4 regions of the Glutamicibacter sp. BW80 genome follow, and region 1 is predicted to be linked to each of the others. Evidence: riboswitches for the same ligand, from Rfam matches in the RefSeq annotation. Region 1 holds a riboswitch; each other region holds the start of a gene.
The links. Region 1 has a riboswitch for S-adenosylmethionine ahead of CIK76_RS09320 (ABC transporter substrate-binding protein). Riboswitches for the same ligand answer to the same signal wherever they lie in the genome.
Positions count from the first base shown of each region.

Region 2: it holds a riboswitch for S-adenosylmethionine, as region 1 does, so the genes downstream of both, CIK76_RS18035 (aminotransferase class I/II-fold pyridoxal phosphate-dependent enzyme) here and CIK76_RS09320 (ABC transporter substrate-binding protein) in region 1, are expected to answer to the same signal.
Region 3: it holds a riboswitch for S-adenosylmethionine, as region 1 does, so the genes downstream of both, CIK76_RS13960 (bifunctional o-acetylhomoserine/o-acetylserine sulfhydrylase) here and CIK76_RS09320 (ABC transporter substrate-binding protein) in region 1, are expected to answer to the same signal.
Region 4: it holds a riboswitch for S-adenosylmethionine, as region 1 does, so the genes downstream of both, CIK76_RS00605 (flavin reductase family protein) here and CIK76_RS09320 (ABC transporter substrate-binding protein) in region 1, are expected to answer to the same signal.

Region 1 is NZ_NRGV01000031.1:211,965-217,197, forward strand. It holds gene CIK76_RS09315 (ABC transporter permease) at 1-365, opposite strand, end outside; gene CIK76_RS09320 (ABC transporter substrate-binding protein) at 377-2,017, opposite strand; SAM riboswitch class I at 2,140-2,230, opposite strand; gene CIK76_RS09325 (MetQ/NlpA family ABC transporter substrate-binding protein) at 2,547-3,458, opposite strand; gene CIK76_RS09330 (methionine ABC transporter permease) at 3,484-4,179, opposite strand; gene CIK76_RS09335 (methionine ABC transporter ATP-binding protein) at 4,176-5,210, opposite strand.
Region 2 is NZ_NRGV01000075.1:30,047-35,279, forward strand. It holds gene CIK76_RS18025 (HNH endonuclease) at 1-208, opposite strand, end outside; gene CIK76_RS18030 (cystathionine gamma-synthase) at 229-1,449, opposite strand; gene CIK76_RS18035 (aminotransferase class I/II-fold pyridoxal phosphate-dependent enzyme) at 1,446-2,756, opposite strand; SAM riboswitch class I at 2,877-2,967, opposite strand; gene CIK76_RS18040 (LysR family transcriptional regulator) at 3,206-4,147, opposite strand; gene CIK76_RS18045 (DUF1852 domain-containing protein) at 4,270-5,233, shown strand, end outside.
Region 3 is NZ_NRGV01000050.1:140,760-145,992, reverse strand. It holds gene CIK76_RS13975 (type II CAAX endopeptidase family protein) at 1-132, shown strand, start outside; gene CIK76_RS13970 (GNAT family acetyltransferase) at 195-605, shown strand; gene CIK76_RS13965 (VOC family protein) at 672-1,316, opposite strand; SAM riboswitch class IV at 1,491-1,608, shown strand; gene CIK76_RS13960 (bifunctional o-acetylhomoserine/o-acetylserine sulfhydrylase) at 1,689-3,044, shown strand; gene CIK76_RS13955 (homoserine O-acetyltransferase) at 3,047-4,192, shown strand; gene CIK76_RS13950 (SGNH/GDSL hydrolase family protein) at 4,285-5,151, opposite strand; gene CIK76_RS13945 (SHOCT domain-containing protein) at 5,200-5,233, opposite strand, start outside.
Region 4 is NZ_NRGV01000001.1:133,019-138,251, reverse strand. It holds gene CIK76_RS00615 (AMP-binding protein) at 1-1,460, opposite strand, end outside; gene CIK76_RS00610 (PQQ-dependent sugar dehydrogenase) at 1,600-2,721, opposite strand; SAM riboswitch class IV at 2,955-3,071, shown strand; gene CIK76_RS00605 (flavin reductase family protein) at 3,178-3,678, shown strand; gene dnaB (replicative DNA helicase) at 4,333-5,233, shown strand, end outside.

The sequences.
Region 1 (5,233 bases):
GCGGCGGCGGTCAGCGCGACCGCCAGCACCAGCGCCAGGGCGAAGGCGCTCCCGGCGAGCACCAGCGTGGAGCCGATGACCTCGCCGATACGGGTGGACACCGCCGAGCCGGAGGACAGGGAATAGCCCAGGTCCCCGGTCAGCAGCGCACCGAGCTGGGTGAAGTACTGCACGATCAGCGGCTGGTCATAGCCGTAGTAGGCCTTCATCTGCGCGATCGTTGCCGGATCCGCAGACGAGTCGGCCGAGAGGAAGATCGTGACCGGGTCGTTCGGCAGGGCCTGCACCGCGAGGAAGACCGCGGTGTAGGCCAGCAGGATCACCAGCAGTGCCTGACCGATGCGTTGAGCGATGTATCCACCCATGATGAGTTCCTTTAGCCGTTGCTCTTCCAGGCGCCCTGGAAGATTGGTGCGGTGCCGGAGGTGAAGTCGATGTGCGCGTCCTTGTTGGCGCCGTACACCTGCACTTCGTCCCACAACACGAGGGTCAGTGCCTTGTCCAGTACCAGCGCGCGCTGCTCCTCGCCGACGAGCTTCAGATGCTCTTCTTCGGTGGTCGCCGCCTGCTCGCGGGTGAACAATTCGTTCAGTTCCTTGTCGGCGTTCAACGTCTGGTTATTTGTCGCCGGCGCGTAGACCGGCCCCAGGCCGCCGTAGGCGAACTGGCGGGTTCCGAAGAATTCGATCTGGTCATCGACCATGGCTTTGGTCAAAAATGAATTGTCCGCAGCACGGTTGACCAGCTGCACTCCGATCTCCCGCCATTGCTGTTCGATCAGCTCGAAGGCTGGCTTGATGACCACGGAGTTATTCGAGCTGGCCACCGTGATTTCAAGCTTCTTGCCGTCCTTCTCACGGATCCCGTCCGCGCCAACGCTCCAGCCGGCTTCTTCAAGCAAGGCCTTGGACTTCTCCGGGTCATAGCCGAGCTCGGCAGACAGGTCCACGAAGCCCGGTGCCTGGTGGTTGAGGATCGAACCTGCGAGCACGTAGCTGTCCGAGAGGACCGTGTCCTTCAGCGCCTGGCGGTCGATTCCCGCCTGCAACGCCTGGCGCACCTTGGTCTCGGCCAGCTTGCCCGAACCGATTCGAATCGCGGCATGGTTGGTCGTCAGGTCCACGCCCTGGGCGGCGAAGATCTGCCCGCCTCCGGCGCTGAGCACCTCTTCGTCAACGGGCTGCAGTCCGCGGACCAAATCGACCTGGCCGGACTGCGCCGCGCCGGCCCGGTGGGCAACTTCTGGCAGGTACTTGACGACCAGCTTTTCAAGGTACGCGTCGCCCTGGTTTGCTGCGGTTTCCGGGGCCCAGGCGTAGTCATCGCGGCTGGTGAAGACGACCTCTTCATCTGGCTTTTCGGATTCGAAGACGAACGGTCCGGAACCGACGATCTGCGATATTGCGGTTTGCCCTGCATTGTCCAGTTCCAGGGTGCCCGGGGATACCAGCCCGGCGGTCACCGAGGAGGTGGAGCGCAGGAAATTCGCATCCGGGCGTTTCAAGGTCACCTTGACCTGGTCCTCGCCGACGACCGCGGAGCCCTTGTAGGCTGAAAAGTCGACGTTCGGTTGAATCTGCGCGGATTTCACGCCTAAGCCCAGCGCGTCCAGATTTTCCTTGACTGCTTCGGCATCCAGGGCCGTGCCGTCCGAGAAGGTGACGCCATCACGAATGGTGAAGGTGAATTCGGTCTGTGCCTCATTGGCGGTGAACTCGGAGGCGATCCAGCCTACGAGCTTGCCGGACTCGGTATCAAAATAGGTCAACCGGTCCAGCACCGAGTTCAGCACATTCGCCTTCTCGTAGAAGCGAGCGGCCTGGGTCTGCCAGTTGTTGATCGGGGTTACCTCGGCAAAGGTGAAGGTTCCGCCCGTTACCGGCGTGCCTGCTTCCGCGGAAGCTGCCGGCTCGGAGCTCCCCGCGGTGGATGCGCTGTTGCCGCCGCAGGCGGTCAGCGCAAGACCTAGAACTGCGAGTAGTGCCGCGGCCTTCAGGCTCAGTGGTGTGTTGCGCATTTTCTGGTGTTCCTCTCGGTAAGTTCCCGAGGATTACGCCGAAATCCCGATCCTGCCGCGGTATTGCGGGGCGGGAAGAAGGCAGACTTCTCCCCTGTGCGGACCGTTGCGAAATCTAGCAATCTCCATCGGTCCTGGCCTTAGCACCGCTCCCTGCCGGGATGGTTGCTGCAACGTCAACGAGCCAGGTCTCTCGGTCGCTCTGGATGGTTATCATTCGGTGTCTTTGCCGAACAATTTAAGTCTGCGCGCGCAGGTGCGGTGTGACCAACCATGACGTTATATGCGCGTCACGAAGTCATCCCAATACACACTTTGGGACTAATACAGGCCCTGAAGCCGGTCACTAATCGTCATAAGTCAGTTCGTGACGCTGCTGAAAAGATTTCCTTGACAGCAGTATCCCCGGCCCCGCGTGATCAAGGGTGGATTTGCTCGCTCGCCAACGAAACATTCGGGATAAAAGCGAACGGCCAGCCCGAACCTCTCTGGTTCAGGCTGGCCGTTCGCATAGTTCCAGTGAGCGGCCCTACTCGGCGGATACCGGAGTCAGCACTCCTTGGACCAACGGATCCTCGGTGTTCTTCAGGTATTCCTGCAGTCTTGGATCGGAGAACACCTCGATTAGCTTGGCTGCATCGGCAGTTTTGGAGAACTCGGTGCCGAAGATCAGCTTGGAGGCGAAGGTTCTAGGCGGTTCCGGGAACAGGATTCCCTTGTCGCGGCCGACCTTTCCGGCATCGAACTGCGACACGTATCCGATGGCTGCATCCACATCGTCTAGCATGCGCGGCATGGCGAGGAGGTCTGCTTCCTTCAGCTCGAAGCCGCGCGGGTTGTCAACCACGTCGGCCATCTTCGCGGTACGCGGTTCGATGTCGGGGTTCAGGCCGAGCAGTCCCTCGCGCTCCAGGAGCCAGAGCGCTTGCCCCTGGTTGGCGACGTCGTTAGGCAGGAGCAGCGTCGACCCCTCGGGGAGAACCTCGACCGATTCGTAGCGGGTGGAATACAGACCGAAGCCCCATTGGTACAGTTCAACGGTTGGCGTCAATTCCACGCCGGCGGCTTCTGCCGATTGCCGCATGTACCACTCATGTTCAAAGATGGTCGCGTCGAACTGCCCTTCGGCCACGGCGCGGTTCGCCTGGATTGGATCCTGAAGCCCAATGGGTTCTATCTCGATTCCATAATCCGGCGCGATGGTCTCGGCCACGAATTTCAGGATCTTCTCTTCCCCGGCCATTGCCGGTTCAAAATGGACCTTGAAATTCGTTTTGCCGGGCTCGGTGGACGCGAGCGCTGGAGCGGACTTTTGCTGAACCAGCAACGCGCCAAGGACGAGCGCCACAATGGTCGCGCATGCCGCGATGGTCCAAGGCAGTTTCGCGGTGTTTTTACGCAGAGTGAAGCCATGGTCATGGCCTTTGGGTGAAGTCGTCATGTTCTTCTCGTTTGTTCTAGGGCGCTTAGGGGCGGGCCAGCGCGCGGGCGATGCGATCGCCGAGGAATTGGACTGCTTGCACGGTCAGAATGAGCGCAAGGATCGTGGCAAGCATGACATTCATGTCGAACCGCTGATAGCCGTAGGTGACCGCCAGATAGCCGATGCCGCCGGCCCCGATGGTTCCCGCGATGGCCGAATACTCGACCATCGAGATGGTGTTCAGCGTGACGGCGGAGGCCAGGGCGGGCAGCGCCTCACGGATCTGGGTTGCCCCGATGATCTGCAGCGGCGATCCACCGGTCACCAGCCCGACGGCCAGGTTCTCCTTAGGCAGATCATTGAGCGCGTTCTGCACGAGCCGCGCGAAGAAGGGAATGCCCGCAATGGTCATCGGCACCACTGCTGCCCAAATGCCGATGGTGGTTCCGGTCACCCATTTGGTGAATGGAATAATCGCCGCCATCAAGACCAGGAACGGCAATGAGCGTCCCATGTTGACGAACCAGCTCAGTGCCGCATGGCTCTTGTCGTGCGGAAAGAGACCCTGCCGGTCGGTGTTGAACAGCGCCAAACCCATGATGCCGCCAAAAATGATCACCAAGACCATCACGATGCCGACCATTGCCCAGGTCTGTCCATAGGCAGGAAGCATCAGGGCGGGCAGTTCGTTCCATGGGGTGTCGGTACCGACCGCTGCGCTTTCGGTTGGGATTCTCATACCGCCACCTCGATGCGTTCCGCGCGGTCGGCCACACTCGCGAGGAGCTGCTGGGATCGTGGCGTGGCGCGCAATCCCCATCCAGCCAAGACGGCAATAGCTCGTTCTGCGGCAATGCCCGCGAGACCGATTTCAACGCGGCCCAGCGTTCCCTCGTGGTGTGCTTCCACGGAGCCACCGAGCAGCGCGACCCGCGCGCCATGTTCGGTTCCCAGCCGGGATATCCAGGCTGGGTCCACATTTGCCGCCTGGTAGGCCACGGTCAGCGTGAAGTCGTAGCCGGCGGGCACCAGATCGGGGCGCAATGGCAGAAGCTTTGAACCGGTCACCGATCCCGGATCCGCTACCAGGCCTCGAAGTTCGCCGTACTCGGCGATTCGACCGCCATCGAGTTGCGCGACGCGGTCGGCGATATGGCGCACCACATCCATCTCGTGGGTGATCAAGATAATCGCCAAGCCCAAGTCGGTGCGCAGGGAATCAAGCAGTTCCAGCACCTGCGTGGTGGATTCCGGGTCGAGCCCCGAGGTTGCTTCATCGGAGAGCAGCAGACGCGGACGCAGCGCCAGCGCTCGGGCAATGCCCACGCGTTGGCGTTGGCCACCGGAAAGTTCTCCGGGGTACGAATTTGCCCAATCCGCCAGACCTACGCGATTCAGGAGTTCGGCGACCCGGTTTTCCATCTCGTGGTGGACTACTCCCAGGTTTCGCAGCGGCAACGCAACGTTTTCGGCTACCGTCATGCGGCGCAAAAGGGCCGAGTTCTGGAAGATCGTGCCGATGGCACGACGTTCGGCGCATAGTTCTTTGCCAGAGAGCACCGACAAGTCCTTGCCTTCTACCAGGATCTGACCGCTGCTGGGCTTTTCCAACAGCGAGATGCAATGGGACAAGGTGGACTTCCCGGCGCCTGAGGGCCCAACCACCGCGGTGATTGTCCCCGATTGAACGTCCAGGTCGATCCCCTTGAGGACCTCCACACGGCCCTGGGCCGTTTCGTAGTGCTTATGCAGCTGGCGAATCTCAATCATGTGATCGTCCAGATAACGTCGTT
Region 2 (5,233 bases), on a different contig from region 1:
TGTGCGCTCCGCTGCGGCGCAGCGCGTCGGCCGCATGGATCTGCGCGTGGGCCACGGCCGCGGCGGCCCGCTCGGTGAGCCAGGCGAAGTAGGCGGCGTGCCCCGGGGCGGGCGTCTCGGCGGCGATGGCCTGCGTCGCGGCGGTCATCAGCGCCAGGCCCCGGGCCAGCTGGCCCAGGGCCTCTGCGGTGCTGCGGGAGTTGTCCATGGCCCCAGTGTGCGCGGTGGTTAAAGCTGCAGTGCGGGTTCTCTCGCCGGCTGTGGACAAGTGGTGCGTGCCGGGCCGGCGGCGTTACGCGCGGCGGCCAACCCGCGGGAAAGATCCGCGATGAGGTCCTCGGGTTCCTCGATGCCCACCGAAAGGCGGACCAGGTTGGCCGGGATTTCCAGCTCGGTGCCGATCAGCGAGGCATGGGTCATTTCGCGCGGGTAGCAGACCAGGGATTCCACCCCGCCCAGGGAGACCGAGAGCTGGAAGTACTCCATGGATTCGGCGAATGCGCGCGCGGCGGGTTCGTCGGTGAGCTGCAACGAGACGATGCCGCCAAAACCCCGCTGCTGACGCGCCGCAAGCTCATGGCCGGGATGGGATTCCAACCCGGGGTAATAGACCCGCGTCACCTCAGGCTGGCTATCAAGCCAGCGTGCCAGCTTAGCTGCGGAGGCGCAGTGGCGTTCCATGCGCAATCCCAAGGTCTTCAGGCCGCGTGCGGCCAGGTAGGAATCCTGCGGGCCGGCCACCGCGCCGCCGGCGAATTGCTGGAAGCCGACGGCTTCGGCCAGCGCCTGGCCACGGAAGAGGTGCTCGGCGACGATCACCGCGCCGCCGAGCACATCCGAGTGTCCCCCGATGTACTTGGTGGTGGAGTGGACCACCGCGTGGGCCCCGAAGTCCAAAGGCCGCTGCAGGTAGGGAGTGGCGAAGGTGTTGTCCACTACCAGCAGGGCGCCGTGCTCGCGGGCGATGTCCGCCCAGCCGGCAAGATCGGCGATGCCCAGCAGCGGGTTGGAGGGAGTCTCCACCCAAAGCAGCGCGGTGTTCGGGCGCACCGCTGCGCGCACCGAGTCCAGGTTGGTGATATCCACCGCAGAAGAGGTGATGCCCCATTTGCTGTGCAATTTGGAGATCAGCCGGTTGGTGCCGCCGTAGCCGTCGGCGCCAAGGACGATGTGATCGCCGGGTTCGAGGACCGCACGCAGCAGTGCGTCTTCGGCGGCGATGCCCGAGGCGAAGGCGAACCCCGCGGCTCCGCCTTCCAGGGCGGTGAGCTGCGCTTCGAAGCCATCGCGGGTCGGGTTCGAGCCGCGGGAGTATTCGTGCCCGGAGCGCAAGACGTTGATTCCGTCCTGGATGAACGTGCTGGTTTGGTAGATCGGTGGGACCACGGCTCCGGTGTGCGGGTCTTTATGCTGGCCGGCGTGTACGGCGAGGGTGTTGAAGCCGCTCATGATGCTCCTTGGGTTTGCGGGGCCAGGGCCCGGTTTAGTGCGCCGTCCAGCGCTTGGGTGAGGTCGGCGAGCAGATCGGCGGGGTCTTCAAGCCCCACCGAAATGCGCAGGGTGGAGGTGTTCAGGCCCGCGGCGAGAAGTTGCTCCGCGGAGAGCCGGCAGTGCGTCATGGTGGCCGGGTGGGCGACCATGGTGCGGGTATCGCCCACATTTGCGGCCAGGGAAATCAGCTGCAGCCCGTCGATCACCGGGGACACCAGCGAGGGGTGGGCCAGTTCGATGGCCAGCACGCAACCGGTGCCCTTGGGCGTGAGCTTTTTGGCCAGCTCGTGGCTCGGGTGGGCCGGCAGCGAAGGGTGGTGGATGGCCGCAATGCCCGGGTGATCTGCAAGTTCCTGGATCAGGGTGCTCACGCTGCGCTGCACGTGTGCGGCACGTACCGGCAAGGTTTCGATGCCGGTCAGAATGCCTTGGGCGCTGGCCGGGGCCAAGGCCGGCCCCAGGTCGTGCAGGAATTTGGAGCGGACCAGCATGGCGTAGGCGGCCGATCCGTGGCGTTCAAGCAGCGAGGCATTGTTCAGCCGCACTCGCGGGGCGGCGATTTGCGGCCAGCGGGTGGAATCCGAGAAATCGAACTTCCCCGAGTCCACGACCACGCCGCCGAGCACCGAGCCGTGTCCGGCTAGCCCCTTGGTGGCCGAGTGCACCACAATGTCGGCGCCAAAATCCAGCGGGCGAATATTCAGCGGGGTGGCCAGCGTATTGTCGACGACCACCGGAATGTTGTGCTCGTGCCCGATCGCCGAGATAGCGGGCAGGTCCGCCACGGTGCACAGCGGGTTGGAGACGGACTCCAGGAAGAACGCCCGGGTGTCTTCTTCGATGGCCCCGGCCCAAGCTGCGGGGTCGGCCTGGTCGACAAAGCTGACCCGGATGCCGAAGTCGGAAAAGGTGTCGGTGAACAGGTCCACGGTGCCGCCGTACAGCGAGGAGGAAACCACGATGTGCTTAGGACCCTGGGTCAGGGCAAGCAGCGAGAGCGCAACGGCCGACTGCCCCGAGGCGGTGGCTACCGCTTGGGCTCCGCCTTCAAGGGCGGCCACCCGCTGTTCCAGGATGGCCACGGTGGGGTTGCCGGTGCGTGAATAGGTGAAGCCGGACTGGCGCAACGCGAATTTTTCGATCGCTTCTGCGTGCGATTCGAACTGGTACGCTGCGCAATTGTGCAGTGGCGGCAGCATCGGGCGGAAATCTCCGCTCGGACGATACCCTGCATGGACCGCGTCGGTTCCTTGGCGTTGGCTCATAGCTCCTTCTCGTTTCTGATCCACGAGAGAGTGCACCGAACACCCGGCGACATACCGCCCCTCGGCCGACCTGAGGCCACAACGGTACGAAGCATGGCGCCTTATGGCACGTTCGGAACTGCTCCATCGTTCCTGGCATTAGCACCTTTCGGTTTCCCGATGGTTGCTGCGACGTCTACGAGCCAGATCTCTCGGTCGCTCTTGATGGGTTGTTGTTCTTCCATGGTTGGACATCGGCATCCGGCGGCGCAAACGACGCCCACACCCGCGCTTCATACAGGGGCACCTGGCTTCACATCCCGCGCCAGTCCCGTAATGGGGCCCGGCCCGCAGTCCCTTTGTGACGCGCGGCAACCGCCAGAATCCTTGAAGAGCCAGGGTTTTGCGCAACTATTATGTCGCCGGCGGTCCGCCAAATGACACGGTGTTACGTCTTGGGGCCCGGGGATTCAGTCCAGGAGCTCAACTCCGAAGCTTGAGACGACCGAGCGCACCTCGTCCAGATAGCGCCGCGCTTGCTCGGTCAGCGGAATCGCTGCATGGTCGATCCAGCCGATCTCGATGCGCTCATCGACATCCAGCGGGATGGCGACGATGGACGGGTCCAGCTCGTCGCTGATGATGCCCGTGGAGATGGTGTACCCGCCCAGGCCGATCATCAGGTTGAAAATCGTCGCGCGGTCCGAAACCTGGATTTCGCGCTTGCTGGAGCTGGTGGAGAGCACTTCCTCGGCGAAGTAGAACGAGTTGTTCGCACCCTGGTCGAAGGTCAAGCGCGGCAGGTCTTCGAGTTCCTCGAGCGTCACCCGCGCCCGGGAGGCCAGCGGGTTGCTGCGCGAAATGAAGATGTGCGGATCGGCGAGGAACAGGGGGTGGAATACGAGCCGGGACTCGCGCAGCAGCTTGTCGATGACCTTCCGGTTGAAGTCGTTGCGATAGAGGATGCCGATGTCGCTGCGCAGGGTGCGCACGTCCTCGATGATCTGTTCGGTGCGGGTCTCGCGCAGCGAGAATTGATATTCCTCGGCCCCGCTGGCCTGAACCATCCTGACAAACGCATCCACCGAGAAGGAATAGTGCTGCGTGGAGACGCCGAGCAGGCGACGGACCGAGGGACGCCCGAGGTAGCGATGCTCAAGCAGCTCCACCTGCTCCAGAACCTGCCGGGCATAACCAAGGAATTCTGCTCCCTCGGCGGTGAGCGTCACTCCCCTGGCCGAGCGGACCAGCAAGGTGCGTCCCACGCGGGCTTCGAGCTCCTTCATCGCCGCCGACATGCTCGGCTGTGCGACGTAAATTAGGTCAGCCGCCGCGGAGATCGACCCCTCGCTGGCGACCGCAATGAAATAGCGCAACTGCTGCAGTGTCAAACCACTCGTCCCCTGAACCATAGTGCGAGTCTATACGAATCCATAGTTATATCGAGTTACCTGATATCCTCGATCTCACTGCATGATGGACGCATCGACTTACTTTCGGCCGGCCCAGGCCACTGAGCACCAGATAGGCCACCATGGCAGACGCGTTCACCTTCAGCATCAGCACCACCAAATTCGACGAAGACTACACCCCCTGTGCGAGCTCACGAGTCACGACAAACTTCGCCAACCTGGCCCGCGGGGAAAACCGCCAGGAGAACCTGCGCAACGCTCTGACGATGATCAACCGCCGCTTTAATTCCCTGGCTCACTGGGACAATCCTCAGGGCGATCGTTATGAACTCGAGCTGGAGATCATCTCCGCCAATGTGCACTTCGACTCGGCGAACGCAGCGGAGCAGTTCCCGCTGCTTGAAGTCTTAGACACCACCATCGTGGACCGAGCCACCAGCACCCGCAGCCACGGCATGGTGGGCAATAATTTCTCTTCCTATGTGCGCGATTACGACTTCAGCGTGGTGCTTCCGGCGGCCGGCAACGGCTCCGGTGCCCCTAAATTGCCTGAAGATTTTGGCGAACTTCATGGCCAGCTCTTCCAGCACTTCCTGGATTCGCAGGCTTATCGTCAGCGCTTTGCGCAACTACCCGTGGTCTGCATCAGCGTCTCCACTTCCAAAACCTACTACCGCACGGGCAACAGCCACCCGGTCCTCGGCTTGGAATACCAGCAGGATGAGAACTCCCTGACCGATGCGTACTTCGGCAAGATGGGGCTGCGCGTGCGCTATTTCATGCCACCGGGCGCCGTCGCTCCGCTGGCGTTCTACTTCCGTGGCGACTTGCTCAACGATTACACCAATCTGCAGCTGATCAGCACCATCGCCACCATGGAGACCTTCCAGAAGATCTACCGCCCCGAGATTTACAACGCAAGCTCCGCTGCACCGGCCGTCTATCGCCCAAGCTTGGGGGCACAGGATTTCGCCCCGACCAGGATCTCCTACGACCGCGAAGAGCGCACCCGGCTCGGCGCAGTGCAGGGCAAGTACACCGCGGAGCACTTCATCACCCCGAACCGCGAATTGCTGGACCAGTGGG
Region 3 (5,233 bases), on a different contig from region 1:
GGTGTGATTTTCGGTTGGATTTACCAGAAATATGGGCGAGTGATGCCGTTGGTGATCGCGCACTTCTTGTTGGACGCAGTGGGATTTGTCGGGTTCATGCTCTTCGGCCCCGCTATCGGTATCGGAGGCTAACCCCACAACGGCAAGCATTGCGCAATGGCAATAAACGACGTTTTCAACGGTACGTTTTACTTATGCAAATCAGTGAACTCAAACTGACCGAAATAGGCGAAGCAACAGCCCTGTGGCGGAGCGTCGAGCTTACGCGGCCATGGAATGATCCGGAGGCAGATGCACGTAAAACACTGGAGAATCAGAGCTCTACGATTCTTGCGGGACCTCATGAGCAAAGACTGGTAGCTACAGCCATGGTTGGGTTCGACGGACACCGAGGCTGGCTATATTACGTGGCGGTCCAACCCGGCATGCAGGGCCAGGGGTTTGGACAGGAGATTATGGGGGCAGCGTCGCGTTGGCTTGCTGAACAAGGGGTGCCCAAAGTACAGCTCATGGTGCGTACCGAGAACACTGATGTGATCGGATTTTACGAGCGGCTAGGCTACGAAGCTCAAGAAGTGGTGGTCCTAGGCAAAAGGCTTGGATAGTTGGAACGACAAAGGGTAGGCGAGGACGTTGCCGTCCGCACCTACCCTTTATTTCGACGTTCTTTGTTATAGCGTGACCAAACCATTGTCGGTTTCAAAGGTGACCGACAAGATGCCCGGAGTGCCGTTGGGTGCTTCGTATTCCATGCTCACCGCGCCAAGATTGACGTTCTCTGGCTGGCCTAGCCAGTCTAGGACGCGGTCGCGGGAACCAGCGATAGTGATGCTTTGAATCGCACCTACAGGCTCTAGAGCCTTCGAAGGGTGCAGATCCTCCGTTCCTGCGTCCCAGCGAAGCAAATACGGAACCTGCGGATCAGCGATGAGCCCCTTGATTCCAACTTGCTGCCAGGTGAGTTCGCGGCCGTCTGGGAACTTGCGGTTTCCCGGAACAGATTTACGTCCCAGCCGCTCTTCGGCGCTGGAGAGGTCTTCAACGGAAACGCACCATCCCATCCAGCCGCCGCCAAGCTCGGAGCGGGCTCGTACTGCCTGCCCAAACGGTGCTTTGTCGCTGGAAGGGTGGTTTAGAACTTCAACAACTTCTAGGTACTGGTTGTGCTTGAGCGGGAAAATTACATTCCGCGTTCCAAAACGCGGATGTACGCCCCCCTTGACGAATTCCAGGCCCAAAGCCTTGGAGATTCTTTCGGCGGTTGGCATGAGCCCATCGGGGCCACATGCGTAACTAACGTGATCTAGCCTCATCATGTGCCCCATCATGTCACTATGTGATCTCAGTCTCGACTTAGGCGACCCTAAGTGGTAATGGTGGGATCGAACAGTCTGCATAAATTTCTTCATTAAAGATCTATATGACCGATTGAGTCACGTTAAGCTATCTCATATTGCCAAATTCTTCGGCTATCGGGCAGACTTGAGTCAGGTCATGAGTCCCAGTAACAAGCCCCGGCTTACTGGGCGGCAACCCTCCGCCGCGGTGGGGTGCCCCGGGTGAAGACCTGGCCCTCGACGCACCAAGCGTTGAGGACAAGCGCGGGTTACCCCCTTCGAAAGCTCCTCGACGAGGAATTTGCCGTCGGTGTGTTTTTGAGTGGTGTACCCCCATAGTCGACAAACAATATGGAGGAAACCATGAGTAACAACTGGTCTTTTGAAACACGTCAGATCCATTCCGGGCAGCAACCAGATCCGGTCACCGGTGCGCGTGCCCTGCCGATTTTCCAAACCACGTCTTTTGTTTTCCCGAACGCCGAGAGCGCCGCGGCTCGCTTCGCACTGCAGGAGCTGGAGCCGATTTACACCCGTATCGGTAATCCAACGCAGGAAGCGGTCGAAAACCGTATCGCGGATCTTGAAGGCGGCGTCGGCGCACTGCTGGTCGCCTCGGGGCAGGCAGCAACCACCCTCGCAATTCTCAACTTGGCTCAGTCTGGAGACCACTTGGTGGCCAGCCCGAGCCTCTACGGTGGAACGCAGAACCTGCTCAAGCACACGCTGCGCAAGCTCGGTATCGAGGTCACCTTCGTGGCGGATCCAGACAACTTGGATCAGTGGCGTGCAGCGGTGAAGCCAAATACCAAGGCCTTCTTCGGTGAAGTCGTCTCCAACCCGCGCCAAGACATTTTGGACATCGAGGGAGTCTCACAGATTGCCCATGAGGTCGGGGTTCCACTGCTGGTTGATAACACCTTGGCAACCCCATATCTGATCCGCCCCATCGAGTGGGGCGCGGATATCGTCATCCACTCGGCCACCAAGTACCTCGGTGGTCACGGCACCGCCATTGCCGGCGTAATCGTGGACTCGGGCAAATTTGATTTTGCGAAGGATCCGGAACGTTTCCCGGACTTCAACACCCCCGATGAGTCCTACAACGGTTTGGTGTTCGCCCGCGATCTGGGCGTTGATGGCATCCTTGGTGCCAATCTTGCCTACATTCTGAAGGCTCGCGTGCAGTTGCTCCGCGATCTGGGCGCGGCTGTCGCACCGTTTAATGCTTTCCTTATTGCTCAAGGTCTGGAGACTTTGTCTCTGCGTATCGAGCGTCACGTGCAAAACGCGAAGGAAGTAGCCGTCTGGCTTGAAAGCCAGGAGCAGGTTGAAAAGGTCGCTTACGCTGGCCTGCCTTCCTCGCCGTGGTTTGAACGCGGACAGAAGTACTCGGCAAACGGTGTCGGCGCGATTATTGCCTTCGATATTGCTGGTGGACTCGAAGCTGGCAAGGCTTTTGTGGATGCGCTGGAGCTGCATTCACATGTGGCCAACCTCGGTGACGTTCGTTCGCTCGTCATCCACCCGGCGTCGACCACCCACGCGCAATTGACCGAAGACGAACGTCTGGCCGCCGGTGTGCGTCCGGGCCTCGTTCGGTTGAGTGTGGGACTTGAAAACATCAAGGATATTCTCGCTGATCTGCAACTTGGTTTTGCTGCCACTAAGCAGCTCTCTCACCAGGAATTGCAGGAAACCCTTTAGGCATGGCATCCATAGTGACTACCGAAGAAACTCTGCCATCGCAGGAACTTACCGACGGGCAAGACGGCATTTTGCGTCGTGCGTTCGTGGGGGAGTACACCTTCGAAACCGGTGGCTACCTACCGCAGATCGAGTTGGCCTACGAAACATGGGGCCAGCTTAACGCGGAGGGGACCAACGCGGTGCTGGTGAAGCACGCGTTGACCGGTGATGCGCACGTATCGCGCGGAGATTCGCAGACCCCGGGCTGGTGGGAAGATTTTGTCGGCCCCGGGCTAACTGTTGATACCGACAAGTATTTTGTCGTGGCCATCAACATCATCGGTGGTTGCAATGGGTCCACCGGACCTAGTTCGCCAGATGAGCACGGCAACGCCTGGGGTTCACGCTTCCCCTTTATTACCATCAAGGATTCCGTGCGCCTCGAAGCGCGGTTGGCCGACCTGCTCGGGGTGCACTCCTGGCATACGGTCATCGGCGGTTCCATGGGTGGGGCACGAGCCCTTGAATGGGCGGTTGAATTCCCGCAACGCGTAAAGAACGTGGTGGTGATGGCCTCCACGGCGCAAGCCACGGCAGAACAGATCGCTTTTGCGCAGGTGCAGACCGAGGCCATTCGCCTCGATCCCAACTTTGCGCAGGGCGACTACTATGCCAACGGAGTGCGCCCGGATGCCGGATTGGGCCTGGCTCGACGCCTGGCGCATATTACCTATCGTTCGGAGGCTGAGCTTGAAGCGCGGTTTGCGCGTAATGCGCAGACCGGCGAACAGCCGTTTGTTACAACACGCGGCCCACGCGGCCGATACCAGGTGGAAAGCTATCTTGATCACCAGGCGACCAAGCTGGTTCATCGTTTTGACGCGAATAGCTACCTGGTGCTCACCGAGGCTTTGATGAGCCATGACGTGGCGCGCGGTTACGAATCGCTCACGGTTGCGCTGGCTCGACTGGAGAAGGTGAATGTGGTGGTCGCCGCGGTCAACAGCGACCGGTTGTACTTCCCGGCGCAGTCTGAACTGCTCGCCGCCTCGTTGCCGAAGCCTAAGCCGGTGCATTACATCGATTCACCGATTGGACATGACGGTTTCCTGACGGACGCCAAGCAACTTGGACCGGTACTGACCGCCCTAGTCTTTGATGACTAAGGGCTAAAAACTAAGCAGTCATATACATTTGGGACGTGGATTTTCGCACCAGTAATCGGTGCAACAAACCACGTCCCATTTGTTTTGTGTCTTTATTTTTGTCCGGGAGCGCTATCTCCAGCACCCAGCGAGGCATTCGGCGGCTGCACGGCGAAGGGCGTGGGAAGCGGTCTTTTTGCGCTAACTCCATCACCGGAAGACTGGTGGCGAATCCTGCGCAGGATCCACGGACCAAAGTACTCGCGAGCCCATTGCAGGTCTTCAATTCGTGCTTCGCGCCAGCTTCGGGTTGCGTGTTCTAATTGCGCGTCCATGACGCGTTCGTGGGGAACGTTCAGTGCATCGAGCACCATTGCGGAGATCACTTGGTGGCCCGCGGGGGAAAAGTGCAAGCGATCCGGATCCCACATTTGTGTTTGGCGCAGCTCGCTCAATGCCCAGAGATCTCCCACGACTGCGTCATGACGTTGGGCGATGGCACGGACGTTTTCGTTGTAAATTGCGACCTTGCCACGAATCCCACCAAGTACCGGGGTGTCGCGAATGTCCGGGCCGGTCAGTAAAACAATGGTGGCCCCAGTGCCACTTAACTCATTGATGGCGCCATCTAGCTTTTCGGCGATTTTATCCGGGTCGCCGCCGGGCCGGATGACATCATTTCCGCCCGCGCAAATGCTGATCAAATCCGGTTTAAGCGCGATTGCTGGTTCAAGCTGTTCTGCAACTATTTGATTGATTAGCCGTCCGCGGATGGCTAAGTTTGCATAGGCGAAATCCGGAACGGTGGTACTTAATTGCTGGGCGACGCGGTCAGCCCACCCACGATGTCTTCCCGGATTGTGCGGATCGGGGTCACCTATTCCCTCTGTAAAAGAATCTCCGAGCGCAACGTAACGCCGCCATGGATGATGTACTTCTTGGGGTGGGGCTGCCGGGCCGGAGATTGGGTTTTCAGACACTCCTACATTGTTACTCTTGGGTAACTTTATGTCAACGGATGAGAACAATTAATCGCGCAGCGCTTGGCTTCGCGCTTGCGTA
Region 4 (5,233 bases), on a different contig from region 1:
GTCGCCTCGTCCAGGCTCGAACCGGTGGTGCGAATGACATAGGCGACCGGACGCTCGCCCCATTTGTCGTCGGGGACGCCCACCACCGCAAGATCCAGCACCTGCGGGTGCGCGGCGAGAGCCTGTTCGACCTCAATGGTGGAGATGTTCTCTCCACCTGAAATGATGATGTCCTTGGCGCGGTCACGCACCTGGATGTAGCCGTCCGGGTGCATCACTCCCAGATCGCCGGTATGGAAGTAACCGCCGAAAAAGGCCTGCTCGGTGGCTGCCTCATCGCGGTAGTAGCCAATCATCACGTTGTTGCCGCGCAAGACGATCTCACCCATGGTTTGCCCATCGGCGGGAACGTCCACCATATTCTCGTCGACGATGCGTGCGCTTTCGGCGGTCAGCATGCCCACGCCTTGGCGGGAGAGCATTGCGGCTCGTGCGTCCGCATCCAGTTGATCCCAGTCATCCTGGTATTCACAGATGGTGTAGGGGCCATAGACCTCGGTGAGCCCATATACATGGACCACCTCGATGCCCAGCTTCTGCAGCTTCGTGATGATTGCCGGGGACGGCGGGGCGCCGGCGGTGGTGATACGCAGCGGATCGCACAGGGCGTGGGCGCGCGGTGAGTCGGCAATGATCGAGCAGACCGTGGGGGCTCCGCACAGATGTGTGGCGCAAAGATTCTCAATGGCGTCCCACACCGCATCCTCGCGCACGCCGCGCAAGCACAGGTGCGTGCCACCCGCGGCGGTGACCGCCCAAGGGGTGCACCAGCCGTTGCAGTGGAACATCGGCAGGGTCCACAGGTAACGGGTCTTTGCGGTGAAGCCTTGGTGATGGGCCTCGCTCAGCGAGTTCAGGTAGCTGCCGCGGTGCGAGTACAGCACGCCCTTGGGTTTGCCGGTGGTGCCCGAGGTGTAGTTCAACGTGATCGGGGCGCGCTCATCTGCCACCTCGTAGTTCAGGCGTTCCTCGCCGGCCGCGTCCAGCAGCTCGGAGAGCACCGCGTCCACGGCGACGGTCGGGCGCGTACCGGCGTATTGGTCATCGGTGATCTCGATCAACGCTTCCAAGCTCGGAATCTCGGAACGCAGGGTCGAAGTATTTGCCAACAATTCGGTATCGGCGAACAGCAGCTTCGACTCGGAATGATCCATAATATAGCGCAGCTCGGGCGCCGACAGGCGGGTGTTCAGTGCGATCAGCACGCCCCCGGCCAGCGGAACCGCGTAGTGGGCCATGAGCATCTCGGGAGTATTCGGCGCAAGTACCGCGACGCGGTCCCCGGGCGCGATCCGCGCCTTGACGACCTGGGCGAAGCGTTGCACGCGCCGCTCGAATTCGGCGTAGCTGTACCTGCGGGTCCCGTGGATCACCGCGGTCTTCGACGGATAGACCTCGGCCGAACGCTGCAGGAATCGCAGGGGTGTGAGTTCCGAGTGGTTAGCCTGAGTCATGACCATGTGTGCGATATCCTTCGATTCGTATCCGTGGTTTCCTTCAGCCTGCGCCTGTGAGCTGAAGCACTTGCGACCTTCATGGTGGCATGGACCTCGGGTTCAATCCAAGAACCGCAGTATCAATTCGTTCAGTGGCCGAAATTCAGCGCCGGGTGGCAGTTCGGTCGATGAGCGTCTCCGGGGAGATGCCGAGAATCCTGTCGTCACCCTCTTGCGGGGTGCCGCGACCGTCGGTGTTATTCGTCAGCACCCAGAGCTCGCCGGTCTCGCTGACCTTCACGTCCCGCAGGCGCCCATGGTCACCTACGAGGAACTCGGTGGAATCGTGAGGCGTGCTCAGCTCCACGGTTCGCAGGCGCTCCCCGCGCAGGTTGGCGATGTAGAGGACCCCGTCGTAAATGGTGATGCCGCTGGGGCTCGCGGACTGCGTGCTCCATTGCTGGATCGGGTCGCGGTATTCGGGATCTTCCGCAATGCCTTCGTGCGCCGGCCAGCCGTAGTTGGCTCCGGGCTCAATAATGTTCAATTCATCCCAGCGGTTCTGCCCAAACTCGCTGGCATACATGGTTCCGTCGGGAGCCCAAGCGATACCTTGTGGATTGCGATGGCCGAAACTGAATACCGGCGAACCGGGGAAGGGGTTGTCGCCGGGGACCTCGCCCTGAATGGTCAGCCGCAGGATCTTTCCGCCTAGACTTTCCAGATCTTGAGCCGAGGATTCATTTCCAGCGTCTCCCACGGTCGCGTAGAGCATCGAATCCGGTCCGATGGCTAGACGCCCCCCGTTGTGAATTCCTGCCGATGGCAATTCGGACAGGATCGTCCGCGGATGACTCAGCGCGAGCGCACCGCTGTCGCCGGAAAGTTCGAATCGCTGGATGCGGTTGCCGTCTTCTGCGGTGGAGTAGGCGAAAAGGTAGGGCTGTTGAAAGGCCAGCCCAAGCAGTCCGCCTTCGCCACCATGAACTACGTCGTCCAAGCGGATGATTTGCCGGGCAGTGCCCGCTGAATCTATTTCCACGATCCGCCCCGAATCGCGTTCTGAAACGATCAGCGTATTTTCGGCGAAGACCATGGACCAGGGGGCGGCTAGCTCGGCTGCGATCCTTCGCGGTTCGGGCGACTTGGTATCGACTGCCCTGCTGCTTGACGTGGCGCCGGGGGAACGCGGTGCTTCGGCGGCGCATCCGGTGAGCATCGCGGCGCAGGCGAGAATTCCAAGGAAAACCGTGATCTTCGGATTACCAGCTATTCGAGGCCGCATGGTTTCAGGCTAGCAAGATCCGTTCGCTATGCAAGAGGCTGGGCGCTTCGTATCGCACCGAAGGGGAGCGGTATCAGCGGGCCGCGCAGCCGCATCCGAACCCTCCGGTGATTGAATAAATTTCCGATGGACCCTCGAATACTTGTGGCTCATCGAATTTTGGGTTGAATATTTCGATTTGCGAAGCAATTTGTTTGACGCGCGGGAGCTTAGGCCAATATCGTTTTAATCAGAATCATGAGCGTCAGCTAAAGGCCCTGGCTAGCTGGCCGGCAACCCTCTATACGGTAGCGGGGTGCTCCAGGTGAAGATTCGGTGTCGCGCAACACCGCACGATACAAGTACCGCACATCGAGGCGTTAAACCTTCGACGGCGGGTAAGAGCAAGTCAAAGCTGCTTTAGCCTGCCGCCGACCGTCGCCGTACCGGTGGGCATGAAGCAAAGGAAGTCAAGGCATGTCTTTGAATCAAGAACTTGACGCACTGACGCTGCGCAAGGTTTTCGCCCAGCACCCATCGGGAATTGCCACTCTGTGCGCCGAAGTCAACGGGGAAAAGACGGGAATCGTCGCCTCCTCATTCACCGTAGGGGTTTCCTTGGAACCGGCGTTGGTGATGTTTGCCGTGCAGAAAACCTCGAACACTTGGCCGAAGCTGCGGGACGCAAATCGAATCGGCGTTTCGGTGCTCAGCGAGCGCAATGAAGGGGTCTGCAGGCAGATCGCTTCCAAGAGCGGAGATCGATTCCGCGGTGTGGACACCCACACCAGCGACGACGGCTCGTTGTTCATCCATGACTCAACGCTGTGGCTCGACACGACGATCTACAGTGAGGTTGAGGCCGGAGACCATTGGGTCATCCTGTTGCAGGTCCATGGCCATAAGGTCGCCGAGCATTTACCGTCGATTTTCCATGATTCACGATTTCACTCGTTACCAGTCCCGGAACTCGTCTAAATAGTTGTCGTCGCTTCGCGCCACCTGTCATTTTCGCTGACATGTGGCGCGCAGTCGTTTAACTGGCCCGGCGGGCTCGGACCGCGCGGGCGCGTTAAGTTCATATGACCGCAGAGGGGTGCTCTGCATCGAATTGTGGATTACTCGCCTCGAAGTTACGTTTCAGTAGCTTTTTGGAGCGGTGACTACCGCGTTCTTCACGAAGATTCTTTCCACAAAACTATCCACACCTCTGTGGATGGTACGTTGATAAGTCGGTGCAGCAGGTTGAATACACCGGAATCCCGCGAGTTATGCTGTGGATAACGTCATTTGCGAAGGTTGACTCTACAAAGAAATTAACTTTCTATCCACAGGTGTGCAAACAACAAACTCCAAGTCAGATAGTCATTAGCACAACTTAAGTGGGGTAATCCACAAGCTTCTCCCCAAGTCGCACACAGGGTCATCCACAGCTAGAGGGGGATTATCCACAGATCTTGTGGATAACAGAGTTTGCGGCTATGGATAAGAGACCTACTGTTGGCTTTGGGACTGATATATCCACAGGTACCGCCGACACGATAACGTCGGTTGGCGGTGACATGCTTGAGTGTTGCCATCATGGCACAAGGGTATTTCCCAGAGGGTCAATAGGGGATGGAAGTGTCAGTTATGAGCGCGGAGCCGGTCTACGAGAGTCAGGGTTCGGAAGCGGGTCGCACCCCGCCGCAGGATATTCCTGCCGAAATGTCGGTTCTTGGCGGCATGATGCTGTCGAAGGATGCGATCGCCGACGTGGTCGAGGCGCTGCGCGGAACAGATTTCTATCGCCCGGCCCATGAATCCATTTTTGACGCAATCATCGATCTCTACGGACGAGGCGAACCAGCCGATGCCGTGACGGTCTCCGATCTGCTCACCAAGCGCAGCGAGATCGCCCGCGTGGGTGGCGCCGCCTATCTGCACAACCTCATCCAGCAGGTGCCCACCGCCGCGAACGCCGGCTACTACGCCGAAATCGTGCGCGAACGCGCCGTATTGCGCCGCCTGGTCGATGCCGGGACCCGGATCGTCCAGATGGGCTATTCGCCCGATGGTGAGGTTGACGCGATCGTCAACGAGGCGCAGGCCGAGGTGTACAAGGTCGCCGAGAACCGCAACAGCGAAGACTACGTGCGCCTGAGCGACATCATCGAGGGAACCGTCGATGAGATCGAGAATGCGGCGAACGCCGGCGACGGAATTACCGGCGTGCCAACCGGGTTCTACGAATTCGACGAACTGACCCAGGGGTTGAAGGGTGGTCAGATGATCATCATCGCCGCCCGCCCCGCAGTGGGTAAGTCGACCTTCGCCCTGGACTTCGCCCGTTCCGCGGCAATTAAGAACAACATGGCCACCGTCTTCTTCTCGCTGGAAATGGGCCGCAACGAAATTGCGATGCGCCTGCTCTCGGCAGAAGCATCCATCCAGCTGCAGGATCTGCGCAAGGGTTCGGTGGAAGACGCACAATGGACGAAGATTGCGACCACGATGGGTCGCTTGAACGAAGCTCCGCTGTTCATCGACGATT